Regions from separate parts of the Nonomuraea sp. NPDC050786 genome, predicted to be linked through region 2. Evidence: riboswitches for the same ligand, from Rfam matches in the RefSeq annotation. Region 2 holds a riboswitch; each other region holds the start of a gene.
The links. A riboswitch is a leader RNA that binds a small molecule or an ion and turns the genes downstream of it on or off. The one in region 2 is predicted to bind cyclic di-AMP.
Positions count from the first base shown of each region.

Region 1: linked by a shared signal. The riboswitch ahead of AB0H84_RS37155 (NlpC/P60 family protein) and the one ahead of AB0H84_RS06240 (C40 family peptidase) in region 2 are both predicted to bind cyclic di-AMP.
Region 3: linked by a shared signal. The riboswitch ahead of AB0H84_RS13190 (C40 family peptidase) and the one ahead of AB0H84_RS06240 (C40 family peptidase) in region 2 are both predicted to bind cyclic di-AMP.

Region 1 covers NZ_JBFAHJ010000026.1:91,186-101,374, forward strand. The annotation lists gene AB0H84_RS37120 (L-aspartate oxidase) at 1-1,189, shown strand, start outside; gene AB0H84_RS37125 (type III pantothenate kinase) at 1,193-1,975, shown strand; gene AB0H84_RS37130 (hypothetical protein) at 2,027-2,509, opposite strand; gene lysX (bifunctional lysylphosphatidylglycerol synthetase/lysine--tRNA ligase LysX) at 2,639-4,159, shown strand; gene AB0H84_RS37140 (NADP-dependent oxidoreductase) at 4,201-5,133, opposite strand; gene AB0H84_RS37145 (helix-turn-helix domain-containing protein) at 5,219-5,620, shown strand; gene AB0H84_RS37150 (LuxR C-terminal-related transcriptional regulator) at 6,288-6,500, shown strand; gene AB0H84_RS37155 (NlpC/P60 family protein) at 6,515-7,495, opposite strand; cyclic di-AMP (ydaO/yuaA leader) riboswitch at 7,501-7,651, opposite strand; gene AB0H84_RS37160 (amino-acid N-acetyltransferase) at 7,927-8,496, shown strand; gene AB0H84_RS37165 (RDD family protein) at 8,582-10,039, shown strand; gene AB0H84_RS37170 (RDD family protein) at 10,149-10,189, shown strand, end outside.
Region 2 covers NZ_JBFAHJ010000002.1:396,267-406,455, forward strand. The annotation lists gene AB0H84_RS06220 (AMP-dependent synthetase/ligase) at 1-844, shown strand, start outside; gene AB0H84_RS06225 (glycosyltransferase family 4 protein) at 853-1,974, opposite strand; gene AB0H84_RS06230 (M48 family metallopeptidase) at 1,983-3,254, opposite strand; gene AB0H84_RS06235 (hypothetical protein) at 3,317-4,105, opposite strand; gene AB0H84_RS06240 (C40 family peptidase) at 4,220-4,735, opposite strand; cyclic di-AMP (ydaO/yuaA leader) riboswitch at 4,809-4,972, opposite strand; gene AB0H84_RS06245 (NlpC/P60 family protein) at 5,296-6,270, opposite strand; gene AB0H84_RS06250 (NYN domain-containing protein) at 6,373-7,695, opposite strand; gene AB0H84_RS06255 (phosphotransferase family protein) at 7,830-8,891, shown strand; gene AB0H84_RS06260 (response regulator transcription factor) at 8,892-9,539, opposite strand; gene AB0H84_RS06265 (histidine kinase) at 9,536-10,189, opposite strand, start outside.
Region 3 covers NZ_JBFAHJ010000005.1:247,207-257,395, reverse strand. The annotation lists gene cimA (citramalate synthase) at 1-1,128, opposite strand, end outside; gene AB0H84_RS13210 (thioredoxin domain-containing protein) at 1,346-1,990, opposite strand; gene AB0H84_RS13205 (O-methyltransferase) at 2,050-2,694, shown strand; gene AB0H84_RS13200 (branched-chain amino acid aminotransferase) at 2,741-3,838, opposite strand; gene AB0H84_RS13195 (3-isopropylmalate dehydrogenase) at 4,053-5,099, opposite strand; cyclic di-AMP (ydaO/yuaA leader) riboswitch at 5,198-5,341, shown strand; gene AB0H84_RS13190 (C40 family peptidase) at 5,372-5,938, shown strand; gene AB0H84_RS13185 (ROK family transcriptional regulator) at 5,980-7,146, opposite strand; gene AB0H84_RS13180 (sugar ABC transporter substrate-binding protein) at 7,245-8,327, shown strand; gene AB0H84_RS13175 (ATP-binding cassette domain-containing protein) at 8,328-9,047, shown strand; gene AB0H84_RS13170 (sugar ABC transporter permease) at 9,044-10,189, shown strand, end outside.

The DNA of each region.
Region 1 (10,189 bases), on a different contig from region 2:
GGCCCACATGAGCACGGGGGCGAGCGTGCTGCGCAGCCGCGAGTCGCTGCTGGCCACGGCCAGGGCGCTGCGTGACGCCCGCTGGACGCCGGTCGAGGTGGCCGCCTGCACCGAGTCCTGGGAGGCCACGAACCTGCTCACCGTCGCCACCGTGCTCACCGGCGCGGCGGCGGCCAGGCTCGAGACCCGTGGCTCACACTGGCGCGAGGACTACGACACCCGTGACGACAACGACTGGCTCGGCCACCTGGACGTGACCCTGACCGAGGAGGGGCCCCGCATGACGTACACGCCTCATGGAGATGTGCTGCCGCCGCGCCTGGCGCAGGAGCTCACCGCCGCGGGGCTGGACCCGGCCGAGGTGAACGCGCTGATCGACCGGGCGCTGGCCGAGGACCTGCAGGAGGCGGGCGACGTGACCAGCCTGGCGACGATCCCGGCCGACCAGGTCTGCGCGGGCGACGTGGTGGCCCGCAAGGACGGCATCGTGGCGGGGCTGGCCGTGGCCGAGGCGGTGTTCGTCCGGCTGGGCGCCGCCCGTACGGAGCGGAAGGCCAAGGACGGCGAGCGGGTGCGGGCCGGGGACGTGCTGATGACGGTCGAGGGGCCGGTGCGGGCCATGCTGACGGCCGAGCGCACGGCGCTCAACCTGCTCACCCACCTCTCGGGGGTGGCCACGCTGACCGGCAGGTGGGTGGAGGCGATCAGCGGCACGGCGGCGCGCGTGCGTGACAGCCGCAAGACGCTGCCCGGCCTGCGAGCGCTGGAGAAGTACGCCGTGCGCTGCGGCGGCGGCGTGAACCACCGGATGTCGCTGTCGGACGCGGCGCTGATCAAGGACAACCACGTGGTGGCGGCCGGCGGGGTGGCCGAGGCGTTCAGGGCGGTCAGGGAGCGCTACCCGGACCTGCCGATCGAGGTGGAGATCGACCGGCTCGACCAGCTGGAGGCGGTGCTGGACGAGGGGGCCGAGGAGATCCTGCTGGACAACTTCACGATCGAGGAGACCGCCCATGCCGTACAAGTGGTGAAAAATCGGGCGAAAAACAGGGTTGCACTCGAGGCCAGCGGGGGATTGACCTTGGAATCGGCTCGTGGTGTGGCCGAAACTGGCGTTGACTACCTGGCGGTGGGGGCGCTGACGCACTCTGCGCCGGCCCTGGACATCGCACTGGATCTGCGGGGGTAATTGATGCTGCTCACGATCGACGTCGGCAACACGCACACGGTGTTGGGCCTGTTCGAGGGCGAGGACGTCATCGAGCACTGGCGGCTGGCGACCGACGCCCGCCGCACCGCCGACGAGATCGCGGTCGTCCTCCAGGGCCTGCTGGCGCAGTCGCCGCTGCTCAAGGGGGCCGACATCGACGGCATCGCCATCTGCTCCACGGTCCCGAGCGTGCTCAACGAGATGCGCGAGATGTGCCGCCGCTACTACGGCGACGTGACGGCGGTGATCGTGGAGCCGGGCATCCGCACCGGGGTGCCCGTACGCATGGACAACCCCAAAGAGGTCGGCAGCGACCGCATCGTGAACGCGCTGGCGGCCATCGACCAGTACGGCGGCCCCTGCATCATCGTCGACTTCGGCACCGCAACATCGTTCGACGCGGTGTCGGCCAAGGGCGAGTACGTCGGGGCGGTCACCGCGCCGGGCATCGAGATCTCGGTCGACGCGCTGGCCGCCGCCGGGGCGCAGCTGCACAAGGTGGAGCTGGTCAGGCCGCGCTCGGTGATCGCCAAGAACACGGTGGAGGCCCTGCAGGCCGGGATCATCTACGGGTTCGCGGGCCAGGTGGACGGCATCGTGGAGCGGATGGCGGCCGAGCTGGCCGACGACCCCGACGACGTGACGGTGGTGGCCACCGGCGGGCACGCGGGGCTGGTGGTGGGCGAGTCGCGCTCGATCGACGTCCACGAGCCGTGGCTGACGCTCATCGGGCTGCGCCTGATCTACACCAGGAACACGGCCTGACGCGAAGAAGCGGCCCCCGCCTCCGTAAGGGGGGCCGCTCACTCGTATGCGTCACTCGCTCTCGGCGGTGTAGATGTACGACCAGGAGCCGCACTTCGTCGGGTAGCTGCTGTACTGGCCGATCTGGCAGACCTTCACCCGCATGCTGTAGACGTCGTTCTCCTGGAAGGAGAACTTCTTGTAGCCGGGGTAGCCGCAGTACTTCTTGGAGTAGACCGGGGACCAGTCGTGGTCGAAGTCGCTGGCCTCGAACTTCACGAACGCGCACTTGCCACCCTCGTCGGCGTCGCGGTTGTCCAGGTCGTAGAGCCGGCCCCGCACGGTGACCTCGTTCGACTCGCCGTCCTCGTCCCAGTTGACGCCGATCCAGCCCTGCGACTTGGCGAGGTAGTGCTTGGCGTAGACAGGACCCCAGGAGGTGGAGTAGTCGTCGTCGTGGTGGGCCGTGGTGGCGCTGGCGGCCGAAGGAAGCGCAAGGGCGACTGCGCCGGTGGCGGCGACGGCGAGCAAACCGGTCGCGATCTTCTTCAACATCTTCTCTCCTTGAGCTCCCCTTGGACCGGCTCCCTGCCGGTTCCCCCCTGAGCTCGTGAGACATTGATAAGCCGAGGCCCTTGCACAGATCCTGCAGCGCTCCTGCAGCGCTCCTTCAGCGGACCGACGATGCCTTGCAGTTCGCCATATCCCCTACTCTTTGATGGTGTGAGCGACGAACTTCCCGAGCAGATGCGCATCCGGAGGGAGAAGCTCGACCGCCTTCGCAGCGAGGGCGTCGACCCTTACCCGGTGAATTTCCCACGTACGGCGACCAACGCCGAGGTCAGGGAGAAATACCAGGGCCTGGAGCCCGACACCGCCACCGGTGACACGGTCGCGGTCGCGGGGCGCGTCATGCTCAACCGCGTGGGCGGCAAGCTCTGCTTCGCCACCATCCGCGACGGCGGCGCCGACCTGCAGGTCATGATCTCGCTCGACAAGGTGGGCGAGGAGTCGCTGGCCGCGTGGAAGCGCGACGTCGACCTGGGCGACCACGTGGGCGTCACCGGCGAGGTCATCACCTCGCGGCGCGGCGAGCTGTCGATCCTGGCCGACAGCTGGCAGATCACCGCCAAGTGCCTGCGCCCGCTGCCGGAGAAGCACGTCGGCCTCACCGACCCCGAGGCACGCGTCCGCCAGCGCTACGTCGACCTCATCGTCAACGACGAGGCGCGCAAGATGGCCCGCCTCCGCAGCGCCACGGTGCGCGCGGTGCGCGACTTCTGGCACGAGGAGGGCTACCTCGAGGTCGAGACCCCGATGCTGCAGCCCATCCACGGCGGCGCGACGGCCCGGCCGTTCAAGACCCACATCAACGCCTACGACATGGAGCTCTACCTTCGCATCGCGATCGAGCTCTACCTCAAGCGGCTCGTGGTCGGGGGCATCGAGAAGGTCTTCGAGATCAACCGCAACTTCCGCAACGAAGGCGCCGACTCCACGCACAACCCCGAGTTCACGATGCTCGAGGCGTACGGCACCTACCTCGACTACAACGACATGGCCGACCTGACCCAGCGGATGTACCAGAAGGCCGTGGTGGCCGCCCTGGACACCTCGGTCGTCGTCCATGACGGGGTGGAGGTGGACCTGGGGATCGCGGCCTGGCCCCGCATCACCCTGTACGGCGCCGTCTCGGAGGCCGTCGGCGAGGAGATCACCACCTCGACCTCCTTGGAGGAGCTCCGCAAGCTCGCCGACCGCCGCGAGATCCACTGGGATCCGAAGTGGGGCGCGGGCAAGCTGGTGCAGGAGCTCTTCGAAGCCCTGGTGGAGCACACGATCGTGCAGCCCACGTTCGTCATGGACTACCCGCTGGAGACCTCGCCCCTGACCCGCCAGCACCGGGAGGACCCGCTGCTGACGGAGAAGTGGGACCTGATCGGCTTCGGCACGGAGCTGGGCACGGCCTACTCCGAGCTGATCGACCCGATCGAGCAGCGCCGCCGCCTCACGGAGCAGTCCCTCCTGGCCGCCGGTGGCGACCTGGAGGCCATGCAGCTGGACGAGGACTTCCTGCAGGCCCTTGAATACGCCATGCCGCCCACGGGTGGTGTCGGCGTGGGGATCGACCGCATGATCATGGCCTTCACCGGCAGGAACATCCGGGAAACCATCCTGTTCCCGCTGGTCAAGCCCACCCACTGAGCCCCGGCGGCCCCCTGTGCGGGGGCCGTCGCATCGGCCGGTCAGGGGATGAGGACGAGGCGGCCGCGCAGGCCGCCGGCGGCCAGGCGGGCGTGGGCGTCGGCGACCTTCTCCAGGGGGTACGTCTCCGCCACCCGCAACGTCAGCCGCCCCGCCTCCACCAGTCGTACCAGCTCCGCGAGCTGGGCGGCGTCCGAGCGGAAGAACACCGTGGCGACGTCGGTCCCGCGCAGCGCCACCGGTGCGACACCCGCCGAGAGGGCGATGAAGGCCCCGCCGTCCCGCACCGCGTCCAGGGCCGCCAGGCCGAGCACGGCCGCGTCCACGACGGCGTCCACACCCCCGGGGACAAGCGCACGTACGGAGGAGGCCACGTCCTCACCGCGCGGCACGAACCACTCGGCCCCCAGCCCCCGCACCAGCTCCTCGTCCCCGGCCCCCGCGACGGCCACCACCCGGGCGCCGCGCAGGGCGGCCAGCTCGACCAGGTAGCCCCCGACGGCCCCGGCCGCCCCCGTGACGAGCAGCGTACGGCCGGGGCCGATACCGGCGCGGTCGAGCGACTGCCAGGCCGTGAGCGCGTTGAGCGGGATCGTGGCCGCCTCCGCCGCCGTGCGGCCGCGCGGCGCCCGAGCCACCGCCGAGGAGTCGACCACCACGTACTCGGCCTGCGCCTTCACCGGCAGCTCCAGTCGCGCCACGAGCGCGACGACCTCGTCTCCCACGTGGAACGCGGCCCCGTCGCCCACCTGGTCGACGGTCCCCGCGGCCTCGAAGCCGAGCCCGTAGGAGTCCAGCTTGCGGGCCACGCCGTAGTCGGCGAGCGTCCCCGCCGCCACGGCGAGGTCGAACAGGTTCACCCCGGCCGCCGCGACCTTGATCCGCACCTGTCCGGGCCCTGCGGTGGGCACCGGCACCTCCACCAGCCGGGGAGCGCCGGAGCCGCCGATGAGTGCACGCATGTTGTTCGTCATGCGGACGATCGTAGGAAGAGCTACTCTCTTCTGGTAAGTAGGCACCTGCAGGTGCGTAACCCACTCACAAGAAGGAGCGCACAGAGTGGCGACGAAGACGGCGGCGGAGCGGCGCGAGGAGGCCAGGCAGGCCTTCGACGCCTACTTCTCCGAATGCCCCTCCAGGAAGCTCCTCGACCGCCTCAGCGACAAATGGGTCACCCTCGTGCTCAGCGCCCTGGCGGCGGGGCCGCGCCGCTACAGCGACCTGGCCAGGCGCATCGCGGGCGTCAGCCAGAAGATGCTCACCCAGACCCTGCGCGGCCTCGAACGCGACGGCCTGGTCTCGCGCACGCTCACTCCCTCGGTGCCGGTACGGGTGGACTACGCGCTCACTCCGCTGGGCGAGAGCCTGATGCCGCTGGTGGCCGCGATCAAGGGCTGGGCGGAGACGCACATCGGCGACGTCGAGGCGGCCAGGGACCGCTACGACGCCGCCAGCGCCTGATCCCTCGCCGGAAGCGGTGCCTTCCGGCTCGCCTGTTTTCCGATAGGAGGGCGGTTGTAAGCATCGGGTCAAGGCCGCCGGTGACGGTACCGTTCCAGTCGCGCGAGCACCCATGATCGCCATGATGGGCACCGGGCACGCGCACCCCGGAAAGAGGCCCCTCGGCGTGGGCTGTGATGCGAGAAAACCCGCGCCGGCCGATCGGTGAGCCGCGAGCCCATCGGTTCGTGCGTCTCCGAATGATCCGGTGCGCCGATCCGGCCGGCCATTCCGACGGCCTGACCTGGATCTCCCTATAAGAAGTGAATCGCCGAACAAAGCGAGCGATTGGTGGTTTGCCGGGGAGGCGGAAGATCGCATATCGGGCGCTCGGCCGGCAATGCCCGGCTTATGGATCACGCCGAAACTCCGCGCCGAACGGATCAAAATCGGTAACGTCCGAAGCACTCATTGATGGCGCCCGGGAGAGCCCCAGAGATCACTGTCGGCCGCCGGGAGTCCTGACATATCGCGAGTGCGTCATATATAAGGGGTCATGTCAATACCGCCCGTCAAGTGCGGCGATTGTCATGCTTGACGACCTTTCCGCGATGCGTTTACCGTCTGCGAGGAGCGGCTTTGGCCCATCTGTGAGGTCCGAGTTCTGCTGTTGGGGGGAGGGCTCCCGATGGATGTGCTCACTGAAGACGTTGAGCTGACCCATGCTGATTTGGCGCTGCTGGCGGAGCTGGCCAAGGGAGTCACGGTCGATCGGGTAGGGCGGCGTCTGGATATCAGCGGACGCACGGTACGCCGGAGATTACGGGGCATCTGCGACCGCATCGGCGTGGCCACGGGGATCGAGGCCGTGGCCTGGGCCGCGCGCCGCCAGCTGATCTAGCGCCGGAGGAGGGCTCAGTCGGCGATGCGCACCGCGCCGGCGAAGGGCCGCCTGGCGATCGACGCGATCCGTACGACATCACCCGTCTGGGGGGCGTGCACCATCATGCCCCCACCGATGTAGATGCCCACGTGGTGCAGGTCGCCGTAGAAGAACACCAGGTCGCCGGGGCGCAGCTCCGAGCGCGAGATGTGCCTGCCCGCGGTCCACTGGTCGCCTGTGTAGTGCGGCAGCGAGATGCCCACCCGCTGGTACGCGGCCATGACGAGCCCGGAGCAGTCGTACGAGCTCGGGCCCTCGGCGCCCCAGACGTACGGCTTGAGCTGCTGCGTGAGCGCCCACCGCGCGGCCTCCGCCGCCTTGCCGGCGCCCGCGATGGGCAGGTTGACGCGCACGGCGCGCGTGCCGGGCTGTCCCGCCTCGCCGAGTGCCCGCTTGAACAGGCTGCTCTCGACCTTGGCCACCAGTTTGGTGATCTTGTCGCGCTTCGTGTCGAGGTCGTCCACGATCTTCTGGACCTCGGCGATGCGCTCCTTGGCGCCCGCCTGGGCGCGGGCGGCCGTCTCCATGGCCTTGGAGAGCTGGTTGATCTCCTCGCCCTGCTCCTGCTCCAGCGCGTACGAGGTCGCGGCGCGGTTGAGGAACTCCTCGGGATCCTCGGAGGTCGCGAACTGCAGGGTCTTGGTGAAGCCGCCCGTGATGTAGGCGTTCTGGGCGAGCAGGACGGCCTTGGCGCGCTTGGCGGCCAGATCCGACTGGCTGGTCGCCAACGTCTTCTGCGCGGCCTCGGAGGTCTTCTTGGCCGTCTTGAGCTTCTCCCGCTGGCCGTTGTACTGCTCGGTCAGCGTCTCGATCTCGGTGTGCAGCTTCTCGGCCTGGGAGGCGAGCTCCTTCAGCGAGGGCTTGGGGTCCGCGGACGCCGAACCGACAGGAACGGCGAACAGCAGTGCGGCGACTGTGAGACTCACCACACCGACGTGGCGCGGGCGCTTCACCTACCAGCTCCTCTCATGGAACGCCTACCGGGTTAGCTGACGGGTTCGGGCCGGAGCAGCCCTACCGAGAGACTCGGACTCACCCCTGTGATGGCGTCGCAGGTCGCCACCGGTGGATCCCCGGCTCCCCTTGCGGGAATTGAGCGTGCCTCCCGCGCGACACACGGGGGACATTGTCGCTGGACATTAATGCACTCCGGGTTCCTGCTCAACCAGAACTGCCAAGTCTGTAGAGGTTTCACAACCGAAGAGTCACAAGGGGATCTCGTGATCACCTGGGCAGAAGAGACCTTATGCCCTCTATGTCCGTGCTGCTGCACAAACCCCGAGCGGGCCGAGCTCCGTGCTCGTCCGGCCACGAGATGTAACAGGATGGGCCGAGACGTGGGAGTTAGGTCCGAGCCGTAATGAGATCTGTACTCTGGAGAACCATGGAGCAGGTGGCCGAGCTGACAGCGCCCGAGACCGCGGTGGTGGTCCGGCGCGCCCGTACGCCCGACGTGCGCGCGGTCAGGCGCCTCGTGGACGCCTACGCGGGCGCGGGGCGGCGGCTCCTGGAGAAGGCCACGGTGACCCTGTACGAGGACGTACAGGAGTTCTGGGTGGCCGAGCGGGGCGGGCAGGTCGTCGGCTGTGGCGCGCTCCACGTGCTCTGGGAGGACCTCGCAGAGGTCCGCACGGTGGCCGTGGACCCCGAGTGCCGGGGAATGGGCGTCGGCTACCGGATCGTCTCCGCATTGATCCAGCAGGCCAAAGATCTTGGCCTGCGACGTGTATTTTGTCTCACTTTCGAGGTCGACTTCTTCGCGAGGCTCGGATTCCGCCCGATCCAGGGCACACCGGTCTCACCCGAGGTCTACGCCGAACTGCTGGCCTCGTACGACGAGGGTGTGGCGGAGTTCCTCGACCTGGAACACGTCAAGCCCAACACCCTGGGCAACACCCGCATGCTGCTCCATCTGGCCTCGGGTGACGTGGATCTTGACCAGATGGAAAGGTGATTGTTGATACCTATGTCGATACGTTGGGCAGCACAGGCATGTGTCCTGACACGTGCCACATGCGCACTCGAAGCGAGGTGACACGGTGAGCACCGGACAGCCGCCGTATCCGCAGGACGACTCCGGCGACAACCCCGCCGGCACTCCGGAATACGGACAACAGAACGCGGGTCGCCACCCAGGCGAGCCCGACCCCGACGTGACTGTGGTCGGCTACCGGGCGGACGATGCCTACGGTCAGCAGCCCCAGTACGGCCAGCAGGGCTACGGCCAGCAAGGCTACGGCCAGCAGCCCCAGCACGGCCAGCAACAGCAGTACGGCCAGCAGCAGCAGTACGGGCAGCAGCAGCAGTACGGGCAGCAGCAGCAGTACGGGCAGCAGGGTTACGGCCAGCAGCCCCAGTACGGCCAGCAGCCGCAGTCCCAGCCCGGCTACGGCCAGCAGCCGCCTTCGGGCCAGCAGTACGGCCAGCAGGGTTACGGCCAGGAGCAGCAGTCGGGCCAGCAGGGCTACGGCCAGCAGCCTCAGTACGGCCAGCAGCAGCAGTCCCAGCCCGGCTACGGCCAGCAGGGCTACGGCCAGCAGGCCCAGTCGCAGCCCGGCTACGGCCAGCAGCCTCCCTCGGGCCAGCAGTACGGCCAGCAGGGTTACGGGCAGCAGCCCCAGTCGGACTACGGGCAGCAGCAGTACGGTCAGCAGCCCCAGTCCCAGCCGGACTACGGGCAGCAGCAGTATGGCCAGCAGCCGCAGTCCCAGCCGGATTACGGGCAGCAGCAGTATGGCCAGCAGCCCCAGTACGGCCAGCAGCAGCCGTCGCAGCCTGACTACGGCCAGCAGGGCTACGGCCAGCAGGCTCAGTACGGGCAGCAGCCGCAGTCCCAGCAGGGCTACTCCCAGCCCGGCTACGGCCAGCAGTACGGCGACCAGCAGTACGGGCAGCCCGGCTACGGCCAGCCCCAGCAGTACGGCCAGCCCGGCTACGGACAGGCCTACGGCCAGCCGGGACCCGTGGGCGTGCAGCCGCCCGGCGCGCCGGCCCCGCTGGCGGAGTGGTGGCAGCGTCTGGTGGCGCGGATCATCGACTTTGTCATCCTCTTCGTCGTGAACTTCGTCATCGGCCTGATCCTGGTGGCGGCGTTGGCGGTCAGCTACTCCTCGCTCGACGGCAGCACCAGCGGTCTCCTCCCGGGGACGGTCGTGAGCATCATCACGGCGCTCATCGTGACCGCGCTGTGGATCGCCTATGACTTCTTCCTGCTGAAGATGAACGGCCAGACCGTCGGCAAGATGGTCATGGGCATCAAGGTCGTCCCCGTCGGCCAGGGCATGCCTCCGAAGGGCCTGCCGACCGACCTGGCGCTCAAGCGTGCCGCGGTGACGTGGGGCGGATGGGTGTTCACCGCCCTCCCGCTGGCCTTCATATCCTCGTTGCTCGGCTACATCGCCGTGGGGCTCAACGGCGCCTCGCAGCTCTGGGACAAGCCGCTGCAGCAGTCGTTCGCCGACAAGGTGGCGAAGACCGTGGTGGTGAAGATCAAGTAGTTCACGCACCAGGTAAAAGCAGGGGCCGGCTTCGTGCCGGCCCCTGTTTTATGTGTGGTGGGCGTACCAAAATGGGGGCCTGGGCCGCTGATGACGCGAGGTGGGGGTTATGGCCGGGTCGCCGTCGTGGGCGGACACGCTGCCCGCGGA
Region 2 (10,189 bases):
CCGCGCCTCCGCCGCCGGCGCGCCGCTCGGGCTCCGGCTGAAGCACGCGCTCTTCGACCGGCTGGTCTACGCCAAGCTCCGCGCGGCCACGGGCGGCCGCCTCTCGGCCGCGGTCTCCGGCGGCGGCGCGCTCGGCGAGCGGCTCGGCCACTTCTTCAGGGGCGTAGGCATCGAGGTCTTCGAGGGGTACGGCCTGACGGAGACCACAGGACCGTGCACGGTCAACATGCCGTACGCCAACAAGATCGGCACGGTCGGCAAGCCGCTGCCCGGCGTGACCCTGCGCATCGCCGACGACGGGGAGATCCTGGCCAAGGGCAGGAACGTCTTCCACGGCTACTGGAAGAACGACGAGGCCACCGCCGACGCGATCGACGACGGCGGCTGGTTCCACACGGGCGACATCGGCGAGCTGGACGCCGACGGCTACCTGCGGATCACGGGGCGCAAGAAGGAGATCCTGGTGACCGCGGCGGGCAAGAACGTCGCCCCCGGGCCGCTGGAGGACGCGCTGCGCGCCCACCCGCTGATCTCCCAGGCCATGATCGTCGGCGACGGCCGCCCCTTCGTCGCCGCCCTGATCACGCTCGACCCCGAGGCCGTGCCCGCCGGATCCGCCGTGGCGGAGCTGCGCAAGGACGCCGCGGTGCTGGCGGACGTCCAGGCGGCGGTGGACCGGGCTAACCTGCAGGTGTCGAAGGCCGAGCAGATCAAGAAGTTCCTGATCCTGGAGAACGACATCACCGAGGACAGCGGGCACCTGACGCCCACGCTGAAGGTCAAGCGCAACCTGGTCATGCGCGACTTCGCCAAGGAGATCGACGAGCTCTACGACGGGAAGTAGCCCGGCGCTCAGGGCGCCTGGAGGAGGGTGCGGAACCGGGCGGCCACGTGGTCCCACGCCCATTCGCGGGCGATCCAGTCACGCCCGCCCGCGCCCATCTTGCGGGCCTTGTCGGGGTCGCCCAGCAGCTCGACGATCGCCTGGGCGACCTCGCCCGCGTCCTCGCCGTCCACGACCAGCCCGGTCTCGCCGGGCCGCACGGCGTCCGGCGCGCCGCCGGACGCGCCCGCCACCACCGGCAGCCCGGTGGCGGACGCCTCCAGGAACACGATCCCGAGCCCTTCCACGTCCACCCCCTTCCACCGGGTACGGCACGGCATGGCGAACACGTCGGCGGCCGCGTAGTAGCCGGGCAGCGCGGCGGCGGGCACCGTGCCGGTGAACCTGATCGACTCCCGCCCCGCCGCCAGCCGTTCCAGCCTGCCGCGGTGCGGCCCGCCGCCCACGAGCAGCAGCACCGCGTCCGGCACCGCCCGCAGCACCTCGGGCCAGGCCCTGATCAGCTGGTCCTGGCCCTTCCTCGGCACCAGGCGCGACACGCAGACGACCACCGGCCTGCCGTCCAGGCCCAGCCGGGCCTTGGGCGCGCCGGGGTGGAACAGGGTGACGTCCACGCCGGGCGCGAGCCGTACCAGCTTCTCCGGGGGGATGACGGCGACCAGGCGCTGGCGGGTGTACTCGCCCAGGTAGGTCACCACGTCGGCGTGCCGGCCGATCCTGCGCAGCGCCGCGCGGAAGCCCGGCGCGCTCGCCCACGAGGCCTCGTGGCCGTGCGTGAGCATCACCACCCGCCGCGCGCCCGCCGCGCGCAGGCGGGGCGCGAGCAGCCCGAGCGGCGCCGCCGCGCCGAACACCACGGTCCGCGCGCCGTGCTCGGCCACCAGCCGGGCCGCCCTGCGCGCGACGGCCGGGGTCGGCAGCATCAGCCGCGTCGGATGCCGCACGATCGGGTACGGCTGGCGCTCGTCGAACTCCTCGCAGCCCGGCCAGGCGGGCGCGTAGACGGCCACGCCAGGCGTCCGCAGGGCGAGGCCGTGCACGAACGACTGGATGCCGCCAGGTCTCGGCGGGAAGTCGTTCGTGACGATGAGCACCTTGCCCCCGGCACCCGACTCCGCACTGGAATCCACCGCCCCTGTCACTGCACTGGGACGCCGTTCACCTTGGCCCATGCGCGGGCCATGGCGATGCGCTCAGGTGTCGAAGGGTGGGAGGCATAGAGCACATATTCCACCGCATCCGGCGACAGGTCGGAAACGTTGGTGACGGCCAAGCGCTTCTGCATGGCGATGAACGTGGCCGGATCGCGCGTGAGGTCGAGCGCGTGCAGGTCGGCCCTGGCCTCGATGTGCCGGCTGACCAGGTTCTGGGCCGGACCCATGATCAGCGAGCCGAGCGTCATCAACCCCATGATCGCGCCGACCGCGCGGGGGTCGCCGATCGACGTGACGCCCGTGCGGCGGCGTACGGGGTCGAAGACCAGGAACAGCAGCATGGCGCCCAGAGCGGCGGCCAGGGCGCCGATCAAGGTGCCGTAGAGGACGTCGTTGTGCTTGGCGTGGCCCAGTTCGTGCGCCACGACCAGCTCGACCTCCCGCAGCGGGGCCTTGAGCAGCGTGTCGTAGACGACGATCCGGCGCGTGGCGCCGAAGCCGGACACGTACGCGTTGAGCGCCGTCGTCCTGCGCGAGGCGTCGGCGATCAGCACGTCCTCGACGGGCACGCCGTCCCGCTGGGCCATGGCGAGCAGGCTCGCGCGGAGCGCGCCCTGCCGCATGGGCGTGAAGTCGTTGAACAGCGGCTCGAACACCACCGGATAGATGAACGACATCGCCACCGTCAGCGCGAAGGCCCCGGCGGCGGCCGGGATCCACCAGCGCTTGATCCTGCGGGCCAGCGCCATGAGCACGAGGAGCATGAGGCAGAGGATGAACGTCTCGACGCCGATGTTCTTGAGCCGGTCACCGGCCCAGGCCCCCCAGTCCTGGGTGGACAGGCCGTAACCGCGCAGCATCGTCTCGAACCAGATCCCGAGCGGCAGCTTGAGCAGCTCGACGATGACGGTGATGACGACGACGCCGAGCACCACGCGTATCCACCACGGGCCTTTGAGCCAGCCCACGGCCTTCGCGCCGAGCGGGGTGGCCACGAGCAGACCGGCGAGGAGGAGCGTGAGCGCCAGCGACAGGTAGCTCGGCACGGTGGTGGCCGCGTCGAACGCCTCGGCCCTGGCGATCTGCGCGGCGGTGAAGTCACGCGCGGGGTCCGGCGGCCCGGAGGCGAGCAGGCGCCAGGGCGTGCTGAAGGCGGCCACGGCCAGGATGATCAGGGCGAGCACCACGGCCGCCACCGCCGCCTGCCGCCTCAGCCGTTGCCCGCCGGCGGCCTCACGCGCTCCGTCCCCGTTCACGGAGATACCTTCCCCATGCCCCTGCCCCCCTTGAGCGTGAACGTCCACGCCGCTCCTCTCCCTCACGCGAGCTGGTCCCGCACGTAGTCGCGCCACCGTGCGGTCAGCGTGGCCGCGGACAGCCCGAGCGCGGCGAGCGCCCGATCGACGCCGGCTGCCCGGGCATCACGGTAGAGCCTCACCAGCGTCCCCTCACCGAACCGGTCCGCGAGGAAGCGACACGCCAGCCAGGCCTCCTGGTACGCCCGCGCGAGCCGTACGGGGTCCCGACCGTCGGCCGCGAAAGCGGCAGGTCCGGGCAATTCCCCTGGGAGCCGCCCGGAACGCACCTCGGCGGCGAGCTCGGCGGCGGCGGTCCGCACGGGGAGCCCGGAGTCGCGGTACCCCACGTAGTCGGCGAACCCCTCGTAGAGCCAGACGGGCAGGTGGTCGGTGCCCGCGGCGACGTGGGTGAGCTCGTGAGCGAGTACGACGTCCTTGCCGGTGGGGTTGAGCTTGGCGAAGAGCTCGGGGACGACGATCACCCGGCCGCCGTCGGCCAGCGCGGCCAGCCCGTCGACCTGTCCCACCCCGGCCAGCCGGGCGGCCTCCGCGGCGGAGCGGGGGACGACGATCAGCGGTCGTACCGGCCGGCCGAGCACGACCGAGACCCGCCGCCCTGCCGCGTCGGCCCGGCGCGCGAGCTCGTGGAGCTCGCCCTCCGGGGCGTGGTGGCCGACGACGACGGAGCGCGCTCCGTGGATCACGACCGCACCGTCACGCCACAGCCCGCGGGCCTGCGGCGGCAGGATCGGCGCATCGAGGGTGGGGGCGGCGGCGGGGGCGAGAGCGAGGAGCGCGATGGAGACCATCGCCAACCTTCGACTCACCCACCCGGACACGACGCCCGATCGTAGTCGGCCCACGGAGACTTCAGCGCAAAAGAGCGAGCCCCCGCCCGAAACGCGTTCGGGCGGGGGGCTCGGTCACATGCCGGGACGGACGGCGCCGACGAAGGACGCCTTGCGCCATCTGCTCAGCTTGTCGATGCGTACCCGTTCGCCTGTCCGCGGCGAGTGGACCATCTTGCCCTTGCCGACGTACATGCCCACGTGGCCGAGCCCGCTGAAGAACATCAGGTCGCCCGGCTTGAGGTGCCGCCAGGAGACCTTGTTCTTGATGCGGACGAACTGGCTGCTCGCCACGCGCGGGATCCGCACGCCGGCCTTCTTCCAGGCGTACTGGACGAGGCCGGAGCAGTCGAACGAGCCAGGACCCGTGCCTCCGTACCGGTACGGGTCACCGATCTGGTGCTTGGCCACCGCGACGGCCTTGCGGGCCTTGGACTTCTGCCGGGCGGCCTTGGCCGCTCTGAGCGCCGCGGCCCTGGCCGACTTCGAGGTGCGGGCGGCCGTGGCCGCCGTGGCCGCCGAAGCGGCCGTGTTCGTCGCCGCCTGAGCCGTCGGGGCATGGAGGACCACACCTCCGGCCGTCACGGTCATCGTGAGCGCTGCGCCACTCAGGGCAAGGCGGGACAGACGGGGGTTATGCGGGGACGTAGACAGGATTTCTCCTTGGGACTTCCACGAACGCCTACCGGGTTAGCTGACGGGTTCGGGCCTGGAAGTAGCCCTACGGCGCGACTGGCGCCGATTCACCCCTGATCCCTGGGGACTACTGGGATCGCTGGGTCCCCGGCTCCGTGCCTCCTGGCTGCACGGACTCGGCAGGTCACCGCCCGATCAAGGTGAAACGGGGATAGGGGCGGCAACCGGCGGATCTTCAGGGCGCGGAGGACATGGCTTGTTCAACGCGACGACGCCAGAAGCTATGCGGAACCGTCAAGAAACAGCAAAGCGAGACATGCGCTGTAAAGATCAGATAAAGGGGGCTGTCAGATGACAAGCCGCTGCTGGAACGCCAGGTTCCGTTATCGGAATGTGACACTGCTCACATTTGGCTTCAGGGTGGCTTGTCAGGTGGCAAATGTCGCGTTTGTCACATTTCTTCTGGAACGTTCCAAGAACGGACAGGCCCCGTAGCGGGACCGGAGAAAAGGCGGTTACGGGCGGATGGCTCCCACGAGGCCGCTGCCGTAAGAGGAGAGCTTGACGACCTTGACCACGTCGCCGGTCTGGGGCGCGTGGACGATCTGCCCGTTGCCGGCATAAATGCTGACGTGGCCCAGTCCGTTGCTGAAGATGAGGTCCCCGGGCCGGAGTTCACTCAGGGAGACCTTGCGGCCGGCCCCCCACGCCCACTGCTGCCACGTCGTACGCGGCAGCGACACGCCACCGGCGCGCCACGCCGCCTGGGTCAGGCCCGAGCAGTCCCAGCCGTTCGGTCCGGTGCCGCCGAACACGTACGGCTTGCCGACCTGCGCGTAGGCGAAGCGCAGGACGGCGGCGGCGTTGCCCGAGGCAGGACCCGTGTACTTGATGCCGACGCTGTGCGGATTGCCGGGATTGTAGGCATTCAGCTTGTCCAGCAGCTTCTTCTGCTGGCTGATCAGCTTCATGACCTCCTTGCGCTCCTTCTCGACGCCGTCCCGTTCCCTGTCCGCCGCCTCCAGCGCCTGCTCCGCCTTGTCCCGCTCCGTCTTCAGCCCGCGGTTCTCGCGGTCGAACGCGGCCAGCTTCGCCGCCTCCTCCTTCGAGATCTGCCCGGCCAGCGTCAGCCCCGTCAGCAGCGCCGAGGGGTCGTCCGTGCTGACCAGGCCGGGCAGGGAGGTCGGGTAGGCACCGAGCTTGTAGCCGTTGACGGCCATGTTGATCACCTGGGCGCGCAGGTCCGCGACGGTCGCCAGCTTGCGCTCGTAGCTGTCGTTCAGCTTGGTGTAAGCGCTCTTGGCTTCCTTGAAGCGCTCCGTGGCGGTGTTGTAGCGGTCGACGACCTTGTCCGCCTTGTCGTTGAGCTTCTCGAGCTTGGCCTTGGCCTGCCGGAGCGTCGGCTTGGGATCAGCGAGGGCCGGACCTATCGGGGACAGGATCAGCCCGAACGCGAGACCCGCGGCCACCGGCACCCTGCCAAACCTCACTGTGTCGCCTCCCAGGGATGATGTCTGGGGCGAAATAGTACAGAAGTGGCGGGTGAGGTCTCACCCAAAGAGGTAAATCGTGATGGACGGCCAGGCCGTAATCTAGCCCCGGCCCAGCCTGCGCAGCAGCAGGCCAGACGGAACGGGTCTGGCTCCCATCCGCCTGACGGACTCGGCCACCTCGCGGTCCGACGACACCACGGCGATGGCCCGGCCGGGCGGCTCGGCGCGGACGAGCTGGCGGATCAGGTCGTCGGCGATCTCCCCGGGGTCGCTGAACAGCACCCGCACCCCCCGCGGCGCCACCACCTGCACGGGGGCGTTGAGCTCGGCCCCGTCGAACACCACGGTCACCTCGACCCTGGTCTGCGCCACCAGCCCGCCGAGCCCGGTCATCAGCCGGTTGCGCTGGTCGGCCAGGGTGAGCGTGCCGTAGCCGGTCTTGGTCACGTTGTAGCCGTCGATGATCAGGTGGACCTGCGGCAGGGCCAGGAGCTGGTCGAGGAGCTGCGGGTCGTCGTCGGCGAGGGCGCGGGCCGGGACGCCGCGCACGCCGGGCCGCTCGCCGGTGACGGCGGCGACCGAGTCGGCGGGCCGGCTGATCGTCGTGGGCAGGGCCAGCTCCCTGCGCAGCCCGGCGGAGGCGTCCTGCAGCGCGTCGAGCAGCACCCTGATGCGGGCGTCCTCGATGCTCCTGCCCTCACGGGCGGCCCGGCGCGAGGCTTCGAGCTGCTTCTCCACGTCGGCCAGGCGCTCGCGCAGCCGCCGCAGCTCGGACTCGCCCGAGACGGAGGCGGCCGAGGCGGCCGACCTGGCCTCCTCTGCCGCGTGCTCCATCTCCTCGGCATGGCGGACCGCGGCCTTGGCCCGCTCGCGGGCTTCGTGGAGCTTGCGCCGCAGGTCGGAGTTCTCCGCGCGGGCCGCCTTGAGCTGCTCGCGCAGCCGGTCGGACTCCTCCTTGGCGGCGCTCTTCTGCGCGGCCAGTTGCTCGCGCAGCCGGGTGACCGCCTCCTCGCGCTCCGACCCCTCGGCCGCCGCCGCCGACTGCTCCAGGTCGGCGCGGGCGGCCTCGATCATCTCGGCCCAGCCGGGCGGCCGCGTGAGGTACGCGGCCGCGGCCACGAGCACCGGGTCGGCGGCGGGCGGCACGTTCCCCTCGGCCAGCGAGGCGACCAGCTCCGGCCAGCCGGCGGCCACCGACTCGGCCACCAGCTCGCGGAACTTCTTGTCGTTCTCGAGCTGCGCCGCGATGGGCGCGCTGCCGAGCTTGGCACGTTTACGGGGGTCGAACTTGGCGATGCCGCGGAGCGGCGGAGGTATGGAGACAGCGGGCATCGTCCCGAGCACCTGAGAAGCCAGATCGACGACATTGAGCCGCACCTGCTCGGGAAGCGGGCGAGACAGGCCTTCACCCGCTGAACTCATCCCACTTGTCCCTTCGTGACATGCCCTTTCAGACAAGGGTACGGCTGCCGCGTACCTGACCGTAACGGTCACCCCTGTATGGACGAGCGCTTGGTTGGTGATGTACGACTGAGCCGGAGCCTGGGAGGCCGACCGTGACAGATGAGATCCGCACGTCCACCCGCGACCTGGAGGAGCTGGGCGAACGCCTGGCCGTCTGGCTGAGCGGCAGGCTCGGCGTGAGAACCTCGGTGTCCGGAGTGTCCAGGCCGTCCGAGAACGGCATGTCCAGCGAGACCCTCTTCTTCACCGCCGCCTGGGGCGAAGGGGTGACGCGCTGTGTAGCCAGGCTCGCACCTGCGGTGGAGGCCGTTCCGGTGTTCCCCTCGTACGACCTGCGGACGCAGTTCGGGATCATGCGCCTGGCCAGGGAAAAAGCTGGGATTCCAGCGCCCAGGGCTCTCTGGTACGAACCCGACCCCCGGCATCTCGGTACGCCGTTCCTCGTCATGGAGCGCGAGGACGGCGACGTGCCGCCGGACGTGATGCCGTACACGTTCGGGAGCTGGCTGCTGGACGCGGCGCCGACGGACCGGCGCAGGCTCCAGGACGCCGCCGTGGCGGTCCTGGCGGCGCTGCACCAGGCCCGGTTCACGGCCGGGGAGCTGGCGCCGTTCGGGCAGCCCGGGCTGCGCGCGCACGTGGAGGCGCAGCGCGCCTACTACGAGTGGGCGCACGGCGAGCGGCGGATCCCGCTGCTGGAGCGGGCCTTCCGGTGGCTGGAGCCGCACTGGCCGGACGAGCCGGGTCCGGACGTGCTGTGCTGGGGCGACGCCCGGATCGGGAACATGGTGTTCAGGGACTTCACCCCCGTCGCGGTGCTCGACTGGGAGATGGCCGCCGTGGGCCCGCGCGAGCTGGATCTGTCCTGGATGATCTTCCTGCACCGCTTCTTCCAGGACCTCACCGTCGCCGCGGGCTTCCCCGGCATGCCCGACTTCATGCGCCGCGACGACGTCTGCCGGAAATATCGCGAATTAACGGGATACGAGCCTCGCGACATGGACTTCTACGAGACGTATGCCGCCCTCCGGCACGGCATCGTCATGGCCAGGGTGTGGCAGCGCCGGATCCACTTCGGCGAGCAGCCCGCCCCGGCTGACCCCGACGACCTGGTGCTGCACCGGGCCACGATCGAGGAGCTGCTGGCGGGGTGACTACGTACCGGCGTCGTAGACCAGCAGCGCGACCTGGACCCGGTTGTTGAGGTCGAGCTTGGCGAGGATGCGTGAGACGTGCGCCTTGACCGTGGGCACGCTCATGTACAGCTCACGCGCGATCTCGGCGTTCGACCTGCCCCGTCCCACGGCCAGCGCCACCTCCCGCTCCCGCTCGCTGAGGCGGGCGAGCAGCTTCCTGGCCCGTTCGGTACGCTCTCCCGCCCCGCCGTCCGACACATGCGTGATGAGCTGGCGCGTCACCGCCGGTGCGAGGATCGGCTCCCCCGCGGCCACCTTCCTGATGGCCTGCACCAGCTCGCCGGGCGCGATGTCCTTCAGCAGGAACCCCGCCGCCCCCGCCCGCAGCGCCCGCAGCACCTGCGCGTCCGCGTGGAAGGTGGTCAGCACCACCACCTCGGGCGGCGAGGACGTGCGGCGCAGCGCCTCGGTGGCGGTCAGCCCGTCGACGCCGGGCATGCGGATGTCCATCAGCACCACGTCGGGCCGGTGCTCGGCAACCAGCGGCGGCACCTCGGACCCGTCGCCGGCCTCGGCCACGATCTCGATGTCGTCCACGCCGCCCAGGATCATCGACAGCCCCGCCCGCACCATCGCGTCGTCGTCGACGATCAGCAGCCTGATCATGCGTCCTCCCGATCCGTCTCCACCGGCCACGGCAGCCACGCGCGTACCGCGAACTCGCCGTCCGGGGTCGCGCCGTGCTCCAGCCGTCCGCCGGCCAGCCCGGCCCGTTCCTTCAGCCCGATGAGCCCGGCCCCGGCGCCCGGAAGGCTCCGTCCGACGAGCCCCGCCCCGGCGCCCGGAAGGCCCCGCCCGACGAGCCCGGCTCCGGCGCCGGGGAGGTGCAGCCCGTGGCGCGCCTCCAGAGGGTTGCGCACCTCCGCCGACAGCCCCTCGCCCGGCGCTCCGAAGACCGACACCGCCACGGGCGCCCCGCCGGCGTGCTTGCGCGCGTTGGTCAGCGCCTCCTGGACGATGCGGTAGACGTTGCGGCCCAGCCCTTCCGGCGCGCCGCCGTCGGCCCGCAGGTCGAGCCGCACGTCCATGCCCGCGTGGCGGCACTCCTCGACCAGCGCGGGCAGGTCGGCGAGCGTGGGCTGCGGCCGGTCGGGCACCGGGTCCTCGCCGTCCGGGTGCGCGTGGCGCAGCACGCCGATCACCTCGCGCAGGTCCTGTAACGCCAGGTGGGCGTTGGTCCTGATGGCGCCGGCGGCCCTGGCGATCTCCTCGGCGGGCGCGTCCGGCCGGAACTCCAGGGCGCCCGCGTGCAGGCT
Region 3 (10,189 bases), on a different contig from region 2:
CGCGGCCTCGAAGGTGAAGCCCCGCGACTCCAGGTCCTTGACCCGCGCCACCAGGCTCTTGGTGTTCTCCGGGGTCAGTTCGTAGCCGAGCTCGCGGCCCTTGAGCTCCACCGAGGCGCGGCCGGCCATGTCGGAGACGAGCATGCGCATGTCGTTGCCGACGGCGGCCGGGTCGATGTGCTGGTAGAGGTTAGGGTCGACCTTGATGGCGCTGGCGTGCAGGCCGGCCTTGTGGGCGAAGGCGGACGTGCCGACGTACGGGGCGTGGGAGTTGGGGGTGACGTTCGTCACCTCGGTGATCGCGTGGGCGACGCGGGTCATGTCGGCCAGGGCGGCCGGGGGCACGAGGTCGAAGCCGCGCTTGAGCTGGAGGTTGGCCACGACCGTGAAGAGGTTGGCGTTGCCTGAGCGCTCGCCGTAGCCGTTGGCGCAGCCCTGGACGTGCGTCGCGCCCGCCTTGACGGCGGCCAGGGTGTTGGCGACCGCGCAGCCGGTGTCGTCGTGGCAGTGGATGCCGACCCTGGCGCTGGTCTGTACGGCCTCGTGGACGATCTCGGCGAGCTCGTCGGGGAGCATGCCGCCGTTCGTGTCGCACAGGGCGATGACGTCGGCACCGGCCTCGGCGGCGGTCCTGATGACCTCGAGCGCGTACGCCGGGTTGGACCGGTAGCCGTCGAAGAAGTGCTCGGCGTCGAGGAAGACTCGCTGGCCCTCCGCGCGCAGGTGGGAGACCGTGTCGCGGATCATCGCGAGGTTCTCCTGGAGAGTCGTGCGCAGGGCCAGCTCCACGTGCCGGTCGTGGCTCTTGGCGACAAGAGTCACGACCGGCGCGCCGGATTCGCGCAACGCGGCCACCAAGGGGTCGTCGGCTGCCTTCATACCGGCCCGGCGGGTCGCGCCGAACGCGGCAAGTTGCGCGTGCTTCAGGTCGAGCTCTGTTCGAGCGCGCCTGAAGAACTCTGTGTCCTTGGGGTTGGCGCCCGGCCAGCCCCCTTCGATGAATCCGACGCCCAGACCGTCCAGCTGGCGCGCGACGGCAAGCTTGTCGGCGACGGTGAGGTTGAGCCCCTCCTGCTGGGCGCCGTCACGCAGCGTCGTGTCGTAGACGTGGAACCGGTCGTCGGCCATCAGTCTCTCTTCTCTCGAAAGTTCTCTGGGAAGGTCCCTGGAAAGGTCCTGGAAAACAAAAAGACCCCTCACGGACGTGAGAGGTCTGCGCGCTGGCGGTGTCCCTTTTCAGCCAGCGCGCCTGCCGATAATGAGCAGACCGTAGAACATGGTGCCACCCAGTCTGCCACATGAATTCACCATCTGGCACACCGATCTCACCTCATGGGACGGTCCGCTACACGGTGACGCCGTCGCCACCGGTGATGACGCGCTCCAGCGTCGCCGCGTCGAATGCCTCGTTGCCCAGCATCTGGCCGTTGAGGAGCACCGTCGGCGTGCCCTGCAGCCGTACCTTCGCGGTCTCCTCCAGATGGGCCTGCGCGTACGACTGCGACCTGACGCATTCGTCCACCGTGGCCCCCGCCTGCCTGGCCGCCTTGACCAGGTCCTCGACGGCGAACCCGGACGCCTCGCCGTGCGGCGCCGGCTGCATGGCGTACAGCTCGTCCCTGAAGGCGAGCCAGCTGTCCTCGGGGACGCAGCGGGCGGCAGCGGCGGCGCGGATGGAGTTCGAGCGCATGGGCTCGTCCTTGAAGATCGTCACAGGGTGGAAGACGACCTTGACCTTGCCCTCCATCGCGAGCTTCCTGATGGTCGCGTCTACTCGGGTGTGAAGTTCCTTGCAGATGGGACAGTCGAAGTCCTCGTACAGGTCGAGCACGGGAGCGTGGCTCGACCGGTCGGCCAGGACCATCGAGCCGTCCACCTGGCGGGCCAGCCGCACCTCTTGGGACGACTCGCCCGGCTCCGAGAACGCCAGCACCCCGAGTACCGCGATGGCCACGCACGCGAGCGCCACCGCCAGCAACCGCTTCATCATCTGCCCACTCTCACGTCATTGATCGCGCAGACACTACCTGAAACCGGAAGAATGGCCGCATGAAGGCATATCTCCTTGACGCCGCCGTCGCCCAGTACGTCTTCGCCCACTCCACCCCGCCGGACCCCCTGCTCGAGGAACTGGCCAAGGAGACGGCCGAGTCCACGGGGGACGCCGCCGGCATGCAGATCTCCCCCGATCAGGGCACCTTCCTGACCATGATTACCCAGCTCGTGGCGCCCCAGGTCGTCGTGGAGGTGGGTACGTTCACCGGTTACTCGTCCGTGTGCATCGCCAGGGGGCTGTCCGGCGGGCGGCTGCACTGCTTCGACGTGAGCGAGGAGTGGACGTCCGTCGCCCGCCGCTACTGGGAGCGGGCGGGGGTGGCCGACCGGGTGACGCTCACGCTCGGGCCCGCGCTGGAGACGCTCGCCGCCTTCGACCAGACCATCGACCTGGCCTTCATCGACGCCGACAAGGGCAACTACCCCGGCTACTACGAGCTGGTCATGGAGCGCCTGCGGCCCGGCGGGCTGATCCTGGCGGACAACACGCTGCGCCGGGGGCACGTGGCGGACCCGGCGCACGAGGAGGCGACGACCGTGGAGATCAGGCAGTTCAACGACCTGGTGATCGAGGACCCGCGGGTGACCGTGCTCATGCTGCCCGTCGCGGACGGCATGACGATGATCAGGAAGAACTAGCCGGGAACGTGCTGGCCGGGCCCCGCAGGGACCCGGCCACCTCACGCTAGGCGATCTTGTGGATCCAGTTGTGGGGGTCGGGGCGGGCGCCGTACTGGATGCCCACGAGGTCCTCACGCACGCGCATCGTCACGGGACCGGGCGTGCCGTCCCCGACCGTCCAGGAGCGGTCCGCGCCCCTCACCGAGCCCACCGGCGTCACCACGGCCGCCGTCCCGCACGCGAACACCTCGGTGAGCTCCCCGGACGCGCACCCGGCCTGCCACTCCTCGACCGAGATCAGGCGCTCCTCGGTCTCCAGGCCCAGGTCGCCGGCGAGCTCCAGGATCGAGTCCCTGGTGATGCCGGGCAGCAGGGTGCCGGTCAGCGCGGGGGTGACGAGCTTGTCGCCGAAGACGAAGAAGAGGTTCATCCCGCCCATCTCCTCGACGTACTTGTGCTCGTGGGCGTCCAGCCACACCACCTGGTCGCAGCCGTTCTCCACCGCCTGCCGCTGCGCCACGAACGCCGCCGCGTAGTTCCCGCCGCACTTGGCGAAGCCCGTGCCGCCGGGGGCGGCACGCGTGTACTCGGTGGACAGCCACACCGAGACGGGCTTGATGCCGCCCGTGAAGTACGAGGCCGCCGGGGAGGCGATCACCATGTACTTGTACATCTTCGACGGGTAGTTGACGCCCAGCCCCGCCTGGGTGGCGATCATGAAGGGGCGCAGGTAGAGGCTGTGACCCTCGGTCGTCGGCACCCACTCCTTGTCGGTCTCGACGAGGAGCTCGAGCGACTCGACGAACGTCTCCTCGGGCAGCTCCGGCATGGCCATCCGGAGGGCCGACTGGTTGAAGCGGGCGGCGTTGGCGTACGGGCGGAACGTCACGATCGAGCCGTTGGTCTGGCGATACGCCTTGAGCCCCTCGAACAGCTCCTGCGCGTAGTGGAAGACCGAGGTGGCCGGGTCGAGCGAGAGCGGGCCGTACGGCATGAGCCTGGCGTCGTGCCAGCCCTGCCCCTCGGTGTAGTCGATCGAGATCATGTGATCGGTGAAGATCTGCCCGAAACCGGGGTTCGCCAGTACCTGCTCTCGCTCGGCAGCGGTGCGAGCGTGGTCGGATAGCTGCACATCGAAGCTGAGCTTCTGAGCGATGGTCATGACGGAGGTCCTTCTCTCTGCGAAATCTGCCCAAACCTACAGGAAGCTGCGGATAGGCGACGGTGGTCGGCGCTGCCCGCGGGCAGCCCCGTACTTCTTATTGTCTCGCTATATGGGATGGCAAGCGGCCAATGGGGTGGTTAGGCCGTTTGGACGCCAAAAAGCGCCCGGCGGTCCTCTGCGGACCACCAGGCGCTCGTGGGGCTAGGCGGTCCTAGCCGGATACTCGCGCGGTGATGTCGTCACCGATCTCGTGCGTGGTGCGGCCGGCCCAGCCGGTCAGCCGCTCGAGGATGTCCTCGGCCACCGCCTGCTCGACCTTGGCCGCCTCGGCGTGCAGGCCGAGGTGGTCGAGGAGCATGGCGACGGACAGGATGGTCGCGGTCGGGTCGGCCTTGCCCTGGCCGGCGATGTCGGGCGCGCTGCCGTGCACCGGCTCGAACATGCTGGGCGCGGTCCGCTCGGGGTTGATGTTGCCGCTGGCGGCCAGGCCGATGCCGCCGGCGATGGCCGCGCCGAGGTCGGTGATGATGTCACCGAACAGGTTGTCGGTGACGATCACGTCGAACCGCTCGGGCTGGCTCACGAAGAACATCGAGGCCGCGTCGATGTGGCAGTAGTCGGTCGTGACCTCGGGGAACTCCTCCGCCACGCGGTTGACCGTGCGCTGCCACAGGTCGCCGGCGTAGGTGAGCACGTTGGTCTTGTGGACGAGCGTCAGCTTCTTGCGGGGGCGCGACTTGGCCTTCTCGAACGCATACCGCACGACGCGCTCGACGCCGTAGGCGGTGTTGAGCGACTCCTGCGTGGCGATCTCATGCGGCGTGCCGCGCCGCATGGCGCCGCCGGTGCCCGCGTAGAGGCCCTCGGTGCCCTCACGGACGACGATCATGTCGATGTCCTCGGCGGGCGTGTCGGCCAGCGGGGTCTCCACGCCGGGGAAGAGCTTGACCGGGCGCAGGTTGACGTAGTGGTCGAACGCGAAGCGCAGCTTGAGCAGCAGGTCGCGCTCGAGGATGCCCGGCGGGACGCTGGGGTCGCCCACGGCGCCGAGCAGGATCGCGTCGTAGCCGCGCAGCTCCTCCAGCACCGCGTCGGGCAGGGTCTCGCCGGTGCGGTGGTAGCGGGCTGCTCCGAGGTCGTAGTGCGTGGGCTCGATCTTCGTGCCCACGGCCTCCAGGACCTTGAGGCCCTCGGCCACGACCTCGGTGCCGATGCCGTCACCGGGGATGACTGCCAGACGGATGTTACGCGACTCCATGGGCCGTACCTTACCGCGTCGTCTCGACTGACGAACACTCCATCTCATTTCTCGGACGTCCGTTTTGTGCGTATTGCGGTTCTTTGACCGTTTCGTTAGAGTCCGTCGGGCCTAATCCACGCAGCGGTTGCGTGGAGCCGGGGACCCACCTCCCCCCTGGGGCGAATCGGCATGCACCGCCGTAGGGCTACTTCCAGGCCCGAGCCCGTCAGCTAACCCGGCCGGCCGCATGGAAGGACAGACCCCTGTCTCGCATTGCCATTGCCCTGGCGGTGGGCGCCGCCGGACTCCTCCTGGCCACCCCTGCCCAGGCTTCCCCCAAGGAAGACCCCACCACCCTGACCGACCCCACCACACTGACCGGTGCCGAGATCAAACGCATCCGGGAACAGCAGGCGCCGAAACCCGCCTGGAAGATCGCCCTCGACTTCGCCATGAGCAAGCGCGGCACACCGTACGTGTGGGGCGGCGCCAGCCCGAGAGGGTACGACTGCTCCGGGCTCATGCTCAGGGCGTACGAGCATGGGGGGATCGAGCTCCCCCGCACCGCCGCCGAACAGTACGGCGCGTTCTCCAAGAAGATCGCCTGGAAGGACCTCAAACCCGGCGACCTCGTCTTCTTCCACGGCCTCGGGCACGTCGGGATGATCTCCCGGCCCGGCTACATGGTCCACTCGCCGCACACGGGTGACGTGGTCAAGGAAGAGCGCCTGACCGACTGGCGCAGGGACTCCTTCGTGGGCGCCGTCCGCCCCGACCCCAAGGGCGTACGCCTCTGGGCCAGGCTCAAGGAGCAGCGCCGCGCACCGGCGCCCGCCACGTTCAAGGCGACCCTGTAGAAAACGCACGGCAAGGTCCGCCCGCCTTCCCCGAGCCGTGCTCAGGGAAGGCGAGCGTCGAAGATGAGGTCCCAGGCGCGGGTCCTGGCGTGGGCGACCGCCCCCAGCAGGACGCCGCTGTCGCCCAGCGTGCTGGCCACCACCATCGGCCGCAGCGGGCCCAGCTCGGCGATCCGGGCCTCGATGGCCGCGCCCAGCAGGTCGAGGTTGCGGCCCACGCCGCCGCTGAGCACGATCACCTCGGGGTCCAGCACCGCCGCGACCGCCACCAGCAGCCCCCCGATGCGGCGGCCCTCGGCCTCCACCACCGAGCGGGCCACGGCGTCGCCGGAGGCCGCCGCGGCGAAGACCTCCTTGGCCGTGTCCAGGGTCAGGCCGGCGGCGCGGGCCGCGCGGACGACGCCGGGGGCCGCGGTCACCGCCTCCGTGGCGCCGTGGGCCAGGGCGTCGTCGGGCGGAGGCGCGGGCTCCTCGGCGGCGGGCACGTAGGAGACCTCGCCGGCCGCCCCGCGGGCGCCGACGTACAGCTCGCCGTTGATCACGATGCCCATGCCGACGCCGGTCCCGATGGACACGAGCGCGAAGTTGCCCTTCCCGCGCCCCTCCCCGTGCACGTGCTCGCCGACGGCGGCCAGGTTGATGTCGTTCTCGATGACGAGGTCCACCTCCAGCGCGGCGCGCAGGCGTTCGGCCAGGTCGGGGCCGGGCAGGTTGGGGGCGAACTCCAGGCGGCCGAGAGCGGGGTCGTACACGCCGGGCGACCCGACGACGGCGCACGCGATGGACGGCCAGTCGAGCTCGGCCTCCCGAGCGGCGGCCCGGCACAGCTCCCCGACCAGGAGGGCCAGCTCGGCGGAGGTACGGGCGGTGTTGCGTCCGTCGGTCCGGCCGGCGAACGTGCCGCGAAGGTCGGCGACGGCGACCCTGATCCAGTCGCGGCCGATGTCGATGCCGGCGACGTGGGTGGCAGCGGCGTTCACGTCGTACAGGGACGTGACGGGCCCGGGACGGCCGGAGAGCTCCCCGACGAGATGGACGAGCCCGTCCTCCTCCAGCCCGGCCAGGGCCGCGGAGACCGTGGGCTTCGACAGGCCGGTGATCTTCGCGAGGTCGGTACGGGAGGCGGGGCCGTGCTCCTGGAGGTGGTCGAGCAGGCGGCGCTCGTTCAGCACCCGAAGCAGGCGCGGATTGCCCAGGTCACCCCGCATCGTCCAACCTCCTCGAAAGAAATCTAGCCAACGAGGCTGATAGTAAATTACCTTTCTTACCAAGCACAGGGGCGGCACATTCGGAAGGACGAAGTGCGATGCACCGAGCATGGCGATCAATCCCTGTCGCGGCGGTCTTACTGGCCGCCGCCTGCGGGAACACCACAGGCACCACGACCACGACCACGCAGAGCCAGGGCGGCAGGACGATCGCGCTGTTCCTGCCCGAGTCCAAGACCACCCGGTACGAGGCGTTCGACCGCCCCCTCTTCGAGGCGAAGGTCAAGTCGCTCTGCCCCGACTGCAAGATCCTCTACAGCAACGCCGAGCAGGACGCGCCCAAGCAGCAGCAGCAGGTCGAGGCCGCGCTCACCCAGCAGGCCGACGTGCTGGTCCTCGACGCCGTGGACGCCAACGCGGTGGCCCCGCTGGTGAACCAGGCCAAGCAGAAGAAGGTCCCGGTCATCGCCTACGACCGGCTCATCTCGGGCATCGACTACGCGTACTACGTCTCGTTCAACAACGTACGGGTCGGCGAGATGCAGGGCCAGGCGCTGCTCGACGCCATGAACGCCAGGGGGACGACGGCGAAGGGCGAGATCGTGATGATCCACGGCTCGCCGACCGACCCCAGCTCGGCCGATTACAAGAAGGGCGCCAAGAGCGTGCTGGACGGGAAGGTGAAGGTCGGCAGGGAGTTCGACACGCCGGACTGGAGCCCCGACAAGGCGCAGCAGCAGATGGAGCAGGCGATCACCGCGCTCGGCAAGGAGAACATCACGGGCGTGCTCTCCGCGAACGACGGCATGGCGGGCGGCGCGATCGCGGCCATGAAGCGCGCGGGCTACAAGCAGCTCCCGCCGATCACCGGCCAGGACGCCGAGCTGGCCGCCGTGCAGCGCATCCTCACAGGCGAGCAGTACATGACCATATATCTCGACATCAGGGCCGAGGCGGAGAAGTCCGCCGAGCTGGCCGTCGCCCTCGCCAAGGGCGAGCAGCCTCCCGCCCCCGCCAAGGTCAACAACGGCGCCGCCGACATCCCCGCCTTCCTCCTCGACCCCATCCCCATCACCGCCGACAAGATCAAGGACACGATCGTGAAGGACGGTTTCTACACCCCCGCCCAGATCTGCACGGCCGAGGTCAAGGCCGCCTGCGCGAAGCAGGGCATCCAGTAGATGCTCTCGGCGACAGGCATCTCCAAGAGGTACGGGGCGGTCCAGGCGCTCGACGGGGCCCGCCTGGACCTGAGCCCCGGCGAGGTCGTGGCCCTCATGGGCGACAACGGCGCCGGCAAGTCCACCCTGGTCAAGACCATCTCGGGGGTCGTGACCCCGGACGAGGGCACGATCACCGTGGACGGCTCGCCGGTCAGGATCGCCAACCCGCACGACGCGCAGGCACTCGGTGTCTCGACCGTCTACCAGGACCTCGCGCTCTGCGAGAACCTCGACGTGGTGGCCAACCTGTTCCTGGGCACCGAGCGCCGCCGCTGGTCGCTGCTGCGTCACCTCGCCATGGAACGCGCGACCCGCGAGCTCCTCGCCCAGCTCGACGTGCGCATCAGGGACATCAGGGTGCCGGTCGCGATGCTGTCAGGCGGTCAGCGCCAGTCGGTGGCCATCGCCAGGGCGCTGATCGGCGAGCCCCGGCTGGTCATACTCGACGAGCCCACGGCCGCGCTGGGCGTGGAGCAGACGGCGCAGGTGCTGGCGCTGATCGGGCGGCTGCGCGAGCGCGGGCTCGCGGTGCTGGTCATCTCGCACAACCTGGCCGACGTGCGCGCGGTGAGCGACCGCGTGGTGGTGCTGCGGCTCGGCCGCAACGCCGGTGAGTTCCGTACGGCCACCGCCTCCCAGGAGGAGATCGTGGCCGCGATCACGGGGGCGGGAGAATGACCGACACGCTGGTACGCAGGCCGTACACGCCGAAGGTCGCGGTCGAGCGGCTCCGCCAGGGGGACGTCGGCGCGTGGCCGGTGGTCGCCGGGCTGGTGGCGATCGCGATCGTGTTCAGCACGCTCAACGACCGCTTCCTCTCCCCCGAGAACCTCACCAACCTCGTCCTCCAGATGGCCGCCACCGGCACGATCGCGCTCGGCATCATCATGGTGCTGCTGCTCGGCGAGATCGACCTGTCGGCGGGCTCGGTCAGCGGCCTGTGCGCCACGATCATGACGATCGTCCACGTCAAGCAGGGCTGGAACCCGCTGCTCGCCATCGTGCTCGCACTCGCCGTCGGGGCGGCGATCGGGCTCCTGCACGGGGTGATGCTGACCAAGCTGCGCATGCCCTCGTTCGTGGTGACGCTGGCCGGGCTGATGGGCTGGCTCGGTCTCCTGCTCTACCTGCTGCGGCAGGGCGGGACGATCAACCTGCCGTTCACCGGCTTCATCTCCAAGCTGAGCGACACGTGGCTGCCCGGCTGGCCGGCGTGGGCGGTCGCGGCGGGACTGGTGGCCGTGTCGGCGGGCGCCTCGCTCGTCGCCAGGAGGCTGCGGCTGGCGGCAGGTCTGCCGGTAACGCCGCTGTGGTGGCTGCTCGCGAAGGCGGGCGGGCTGGCGGTGCTGCTCGCCGCGGCGGTGCTGGTCATGTCGGCGGACCGCGGCGTGCCGCTCCTGCTGATCATCTTCGGCACGCTGGTGGTGCTGCTGGATCTCATGCTCAGGCACACCGCGTTCGGACGGCACGTGTACGCGGTCGGCGGCAACGCCGAGGCCGCCAGGCGCGCCGGCATCAACGTCACGAGGATCAGGATCCTGGCCTTCATGCTGGCCTCGACGCTGGCGGCGGCCGGCGGCATCCTCGCCGCCAGCCGCCTGTCCGCTGTCAACCAGGGCTCGGGAGGCAGCGACATCCTCCTCATGGCGATCGCCACCGCGGTCATCGGCGGCACCTCACTGTTCGGCGGGCGCGGCCGGGCGTATGACGCGCTGCTCGGCGTCCTGGTCATCCAGGCCATCACCAACGGCATGTACCTGCTCAGCGTGGACTCCTCAGTGCGCTTCATGGTGACGGCCGGGGTGCTGGCGCTGGCCGTG